One region of the Asaia spathodeae NBRC 105894 genome, then DNA from elsewhere that is predicted to be linked to it. Evidence: predicted binding sites of a transcription regulator. Region 1 holds the regulator's gene; the other holds the start of a gene.

Evidence for each region. The regulator HrcA, encoded in region 1, represses chaperone genes, less so after heat shock. The targets are predictions, from matches to a motif close to GTTNGCACTCNCNNNNNGNGAGTGCNAAC.
Region 2: the regulator HrcA is predicted to act here: its motif matches at 1,489-1,517, upstream of groES (co-chaperone GroES).

The regions. Positions count from the first base shown of each region.
Region 1 covers NZ_BAPY01000002.1:135,255-138,662, forward strand. The annotation lists gene AA105894_RS02210 (DEAD/DEAH box helicase) at 1-252, shown strand, start outside; gene bfr (bacterioferritin) at 580-1,071, shown strand; gene AA105894_RS02220 ((2Fe-2S)-binding protein) at 1,191-1,421, opposite strand; gene hrcA (heat-inducible transcriptional repressor HrcA) at 1,510-2,556, opposite strand; gene AA105894_RS02230 (MOSC domain-containing protein) at 2,637-3,408, shown strand, end outside.
Region 2 covers NZ_BAPY01000004.1:188,457-191,864, reverse strand. The annotation lists gene AA105894_RS04415 (S-methyl-5'-thioadenosine phosphorylase) at 1-99, shown strand, start outside; gene AA105894_RS04410 (DUF2934 domain-containing protein) at 156-485, opposite strand; gene AA105894_RS04405 (dienelactone hydrolase family protein) at 503-1,177, opposite strand; gene AA105894_RS04400 (DUF4169 family protein) at 1,230-1,463, shown strand; gene groES (co-chaperone GroES) at 1,602-1,892, shown strand; gene groL (chaperonin GroEL) at 1,944-3,408, shown strand, end outside.

The DNA of each region.
Region 1 (3,408 bases):
GCCGGCGCCGATGCTGACGAAGCCAAGATCGAGCCGGCTTCGGCTCCGACCGGCCCGTCTGCCCCGCCGCGCGGCCCGCGCCGCCCGCGTGAGGGTGGATTCGCCCCTCGTGGCAAGGGCGGCTTCCGCGGTGGCGATCGTGGCGGCGACAGAGGCGGAGAGCGCGGTGGGGATCGCAGTGGCGATCGTCCGGCCTTCCGCAAGAGCAGCGGTGTCGGCAACGGCAAAGGCTCCTCGCGCAAGCGCTACTGATTGACCCATGCGCCGTCGCCGAGAGGCGATGACGCACCGAAAAATGCCGGTACCGGGGCACCGCCCCCTGAAACGCCCCGCTTTTGCGGGGCGTTTTTCGTTGCGAAAAGATATTCCAGAATATGCTTCGTTGTTGCGACTGAAAATCAACTTCGTTTACTGACTCTGTAGAAATAAAGAGAGTGATTCTCAACTTCGATACTGGAATTATTATCTTCGTTATTTCTGTTGCACTGCATTTTTTTCTATGCTTGAACAGCGTCACACAGCCTGTCACGGGCGGCCTTGCGCCGTCCTGTCGCAACAGGACAGAGAAAGGAGCATCCCATGCTGAAAGACCCGAAAGTCGTCGAGCATCTGAACATTCAGCTGACGAACGAACTGACTGCCATCAACCAGTATTTCCTCCATGCCCGTACCCTGAACCACTGGGGCGTGACCAAGCTGGGCAAGAAGGAATATGACGAGTCCATCGAAGAGATGCGTCATGCCGACTGGCTGATCGAGCGCATCCTGTATCTCGGCGGCCTGCCGAACGTGCAGCGCCTGAACCAGATCCTGATTGGCGAAAGCGTCGAGGAAATTCTGGCCTGCGATCTGAAGCTCGAAGAGAAGGCTCTGGCCGATCTGCGCGAAGGCATCGCCTATTGCGAAAGCGTGCGTGACTATGTGTCGCGTGACCTGCTGATCCGCATCCTCGCCAACGAGGAAGAGCATGAAGACTTCATCGATCGTCAGTTCGATCTGATCAAGCAGGTTGGCATCCAGCGCTACATCACGCTGAACTCCTCGCCTGCTCCCGAGCAGACGGCAGAATAAGACCCTTCTATCGACACCATCCCGGCCCGTGGCTTGGGGGGCGATAAAAGAGTGACGAAAAAACCCGGCAGCCTTGCGGCTCGCCGGGTTTTTTCATGTCTTTTTTCAGAGCGATGCGCTCATGCAAAGGCGGCGGAAGCGCCCCCCTGTTCGACCTGCTGGAACAGATGCGCGTTTTCCTTGCGCTCGCGCATGAGACTGCGCAGCGCACACACCACACCGGGCACGCAATTGCCACACTGGGCCTTGCAGCCCTTGGATGCATAGACCTCGTTTGGCCGTGAGGCGCCCCGACGAACGGCGTCGGCGATATCATGATTGGTCAGGGCGTTACACGAACAGACGATCATCAGCCATTCCACTTCAGAACGGGCCGACCCTAACAGCGTTTGAGAACCAGTCGCAACTGAAAACTGCGAGTAATTCTTAAAAATAATATCAGCTCAGCAAGCGACCGATGACACGCGCCGTGTAATCCACAACCGGCACGATGCGCCCATAATTGAGCCGTGTCGGGCCTATCACCCCGATTGCACCGACAATCCGGTTGTTCTCATTGCGGGCTGGCGCCACCACCATCGAGACACCGGACATGCCGAAAAACCCGCTCTCGGCGCCGATATAGATGCGCACCCCGTCAGAATCCTGCGCCAGTTGCAAAAGCCGCAGCATGGTCTCCTGCGCTTCAAGCCGCTCGAACAGCATCTGGATGGTCGTGAGTTTCTCGATTTCGGTAATGTCTGTCAGGAGATTTCCCTGACCGCGCAGATAGAGCGTACCGTGCTGCTCGTCCCACATGGCCAGACCACTTTCGATCACGCTTGCAGCCAGAGAATCGAGATCGGAGCGATTCTGCTGAAGATTGGCCGCTACACGCTGACGCAACGCAGCCAGCGTCACATCGCCCAGCAGGGAGTTGAGATAATTACCGGCCTCGACCAGTGCCGAGGGCGGCAGACCGGGTGGCGTCTCGATAACACGGTTTTCGACCTGCCCGTCTGCAGCAACGAGAATGACGAGCGCCTTGCCTGGGCCAAGCGCCACGAATTCGATGTGCTTGAGCGCGCCATCGCCTTTCGGCGCCAGAACGAGCCCCGCCGCAGCCGAGAGGCCGGAAAGCATCGATGATGCCTCGGCCAGCGTCTCCTGCATCGAACGCCCCTTCAGCGCGAGTCTGCCGGCAATCTGCGCGCGCTCCGTGTCATCCAGCGCACCGAACTGGAGCAGGCCATCAACAAATAGACGCACACCCTTTTCTGTCGGCAGACGCCCTGCCGACACATGGGGGCTGAACAGGAGACCGGCCTGGGTCAGTTCGGCCATGACATTGCGTATCGTGGCGGAAGAAAGAGAAGGCGTCAGTCTCTGGGCCAGAGTCTTGCTCGCCACCGGGTCACCCGTCTCCATGTAATGCTCGACGATTTCGCGCAGCACCTTGGCCGAACGGGCATCCATACCACCCGGCAGGCTTGAGAGATCGATCATGCCCAGCCCTTTCGCGTGACCTGCCCGGCTGAAAGGGCCATGGTCCTGTTACCGTTCCACCCGGATCTGGAGTCGTATTCGTGACCCGTATTGCCGCCTTATACATCCATCCAGTCAAAAGCCTGCATCGCATCGATGTTGCGGCGCTTAATCTGGAACCATGGGGACCAAGGGGTGACCGACGCTGGCTGGTGGTCTCGCCGGAAGGCAAATTCATGACGCAGCGCCAATATCCCGCGATGGCGCGCATCATCACGGCCCTTGAGGGCGAAAATCTTTATCTGTCAGGCGGTACGGCAACGCCTCTCATGCTCGTGCCACCGGGGCCAGACGCGCCCCTTGCGCTTGTGAGCGTGTGGAAAGACCGTGACATCGAGGCACGTGATGCAGGCGATGCGGCAGCGGAATGGGTCAGCACCTTTCTCGAAACACCCTGTCGCCTCGTCTACATGGCCGCACCAGAGCGGGCGCGACCTGCCGCATTCGGGAGTGTCAGCTTTGCCGACGGCTTTCCGCTACTCGTGACCAATACGGCTTCTCTGACCGATCTCAATGAACGCCTTGACCAGCCCGTACCCATGGAGCGGTTCAGACCCAATATCGTGGTCGAGTCAGAGACGCCCTGGGCCGAAGACACATGGCGTATCCTGAAGATCGGCAGCGTTGAGCTCGAACTGGTCAAGCCCTGCAGTCGCTGCATCGTCACGACCATCGATCAGGAAACGGGCACCATCCCCGTCGCACGTGAGCCGCTCAGGACAATGACCGGGTTCCGTCACCAGCCGGGCGGGGTCATGTTCGGACAGAACGCCATCATCCGGCGGGGCGGCGCCATCAGGCTGGGCGATCAGA
Region 2 (3,408 bases), on a different contig from region 1:
GAGCGCGCTCTCGATCACGCTATCATCACGGCGCCAGGATCTCGTGATCGTCAGCTTCTCGACAAGCTCGATGCCGTCGCCGGGCGCGTGCTGCGCTAAAAAGCTGCAGCGGTGTGGATAAAGGCATCCGAGCCTTTATCCCTGCTCCTGATCTGTCAGGACGACTCGTTTTCTTTCTCGGGGAAGTGCTCGCGGTCGCCCTGATCGGTCTGTCTTTCAGGAAACTCCCCCAGATTCTTCTGGATTTCCGCATTTTCCACCTGAACATCGGCAAATTTAGGCTCTGGCAGATCCTTGACCGGAATTTCACCGGCATGAGGATTCTCCTCCATACCGATGATCTCCGATGCGTTCTCAAGATAGGCGTCGGCGCCGCAGCCGGGCTTGCCATCCGCCTCCCAGAGTTCCTGCGCCTTGGCCTTGATACGGGCGTCGCGCTCGGGGCTGTCGACCAGCGGATTTACGGGTGTTTTATCTGCAGACATTGTCGCGCTTTCGGTTATCAGAGATGGGTGGCAAAAAACGCCATGCTGCGCTCATGGGCGAGGTCGCGGGCGTACTTGTTGAAACTCGGGCGGTCGTCACAGCCGAAACCATGCCCAGCATCGTCATAGACAAAGATCTCGACCTCGGGCCGGTTCTCGCGAATGGTGTTGATATCGGTATGTGGGATATGGTCATCCTCGCCACCGAAATGGAGCTGAACCGGGCAATGGGGCTTCTCATGGCTCAAAGCGGCAATACCGCCCCCATACCAGGCGGCGGCGGCGGCAAATTCACGCGTGCGCGTGGCGGCTTCCCATGCCACCAGTCCTCCCCAGCAGAAGCCAAGAATGCCGACCTTCTGATGGCCGTGGCGGTTGAGGGCATGGGCACTGGCCGTAACATCGGCCAGAAGTCCGTCAGGGCTGATCCGGGCGCGCAAATCGAGGCCTGTCTGAATGCCCTCGCCATCATAAGGCAGAACTGCGTCGCGTCTGGCTCGGTCGAACAAGGCCGGCGCAATGACATGATAGCCGTGCCTGTCAGCCAGTTCGTCGCAGACAGCACGGATATGGTCCGTCAGGCCGAAAATTTCCTGCACCACGACCAGTGCGCGACTGGCGGTTGGCTCTCCTGCCTCGTAGGCTGCGAAATGATGGGTGTCCGAGGCAGTAAGGGATATCAGGCGTCCCATGGACCGACCCTCCTTCTTTCTTGTTCGCTCAAAGGCAGGATCAACGATCACCATGACTGAAATCGTCAATCTGCGTCGAGTGCGCAAACGTCTGGCGCGCGAGAAGGATGCTCGCAAGGCCGAGGAAAACCGGGCCCTGTTCGGTCGCACCCGGGGGGAGCGCCTGAAGTCTGAAGCCGAAAGCAGCCGTCTGACACGCGAACTTGATGGCGCGAGGCTCGACAGCCAGCAAAACGCGAGTGACGCTTCGATGAAAAACAGCATTTGTCCCGACGACGACACTTGACGATAGGCGAGGGCTCTCCTACCTCTTTGGCACTCTCGTATCGGGAGTGCTAACGCGCTGCGGCTAAGCGGGCGCGCAAACCGGCGGCGTTGCTTTTGAGCAAGGACGCCGCCTTAGAGAAAAGTGGAGCGATCCATAATGACAAATTTTCGGCCTTTGCATGACCGTGTCGTCGTTCGTCGCCTTGAAGGCGAGCAGAAGACGGCCGGTGGCATCATCATTCCGGACACCGCCAAGGAAAAGCCGATGGAAGGCGAAGTCGTCTCCGTAGGTTCGGGCGCCCGTAATGAGCAGGGTCAGCTCGTGGCACTGGACGTCAAGGCTGGCGACCGTGTGCTGTTCGGCAAGTGGTCCGGCACCGAGGTGAAGATCAATGGCGAAGAGCTGCTGATCATGAAGGAAAGCGACATCATGGGTGTGATCGGCTGATTTTCCAGCCTCCCCGTTATCGCAAACTGAACCTCTACTGGAGATAAGACTATGGCTGCCAAAGACGTAAGATTCGGCGCTGACGCACGCCAGCGCATGCTGCGCGGCGTTGATATCCTTGCTGACGCTGTGAAGGTCACGCTCGGCCCGAAGGGTCGTAACGTTGTTCTGGACAAGAGCTTCGGCGCACCGCGCATCACCAAGGACGGCGTTTCCGTCGCCAAGGAAATCGAACTGGCCGACAAGTTCGAGAACATGGGCGCCCAGATGGTGCGCGAAGTGGCCTCGAAGACCAACGATATCGCTGGTGACGGCACGACCACCGCGACCGTTCTGGCCCAGGCCATCATCCGTGAGGGCGCCAAGGCTGTTGCCGCTGGCATGAACCCGATGGATCTTAAGCGCGGCATCGACAAGGCTGTTACGGCCGTTGTTGAAGAGCTGAAGGCAAATACCCGCAAGATCACGACCCCGGCCGAAACGGCTCAGGTCGGCACGATCTCGGCCAATGGCGAGCATGAAATCGGCGAGATGATCTCGCAGGCCATGCAGAAGGTTGGTTCCGAAGGCGTGATCACGGTTGAGGAAGCCAAGGGCCTGCACACCGAACTCGACGTCGTCGAGGGCATGCAGTTCGACCGTGGCTACATCTCGCCGTATTTCGTGACGAACGCCGAAAAGATGATGGCGGATCTGGATAACCCCTACATCCTGATCCATGAAAAGAAGCTGTCCTCGCTTCAGCCGATGCTGCCGCTGCTCGAGAGCGTTGTGCAGTCCGGTCGTCCGCTCATGATCATCGCAGAAGACGTCGATGGCGAGGCTCTTGCCACGCTGGTCGTCAACAAGCTGCGTGGTGGCCTCAAGATTGCTGCCGTCAAGGCTCCTGGCTTCGGCGACCGCCGCAAGGCCATGCTGGAAGACATCGCCATCCTGACGGGCGGCCAGGTCATCAGCGAAGACATCGGCATCAAGCTCGAGACGGTTACGCTCGACATGCTCGGTCGCGCCAAGAAGGTGCATATCGAGAAGGAAAACACCACGATCGTTGAAGGCGCCGGTAACACGGACGACATCAAGGGCCGTTGTGCACAGATCCGCGCGCAGATCGAGGAAACCACCTCGGACTACGACCGCGAGAAGCTGCAGGAACGTCTGGCCAAGCTGGCTGGTGGCGTCGCCGTCATCCGCGTCGGTGGCAGCACCGAAGTCGAGGTGAAGGAGCGCAAGGATCGCGTTGATGACGCGCTGCACGCAACCCGCGCCGCTGTTGAAGAAGGCATCGTTCCGGGTGGTGGCACGGCTCTTGCCCGCGCTTCCGTTGCCCTGAAGGATCTGGCTTTCCAGAACGACGACCAGCGTGTCGGTGCGGACATCATCCGCAAGGCCCTGCAGGCTCCGCTGCGCCAGATCGCGTTCAACGCTGGTGAAGATGGCGCTGTCATCGCTGGCAAGGTGCTCGAGATCAACGAGTACACGCACGGCTTCGACGCCCAGAACGGCGAGTACAAGGATC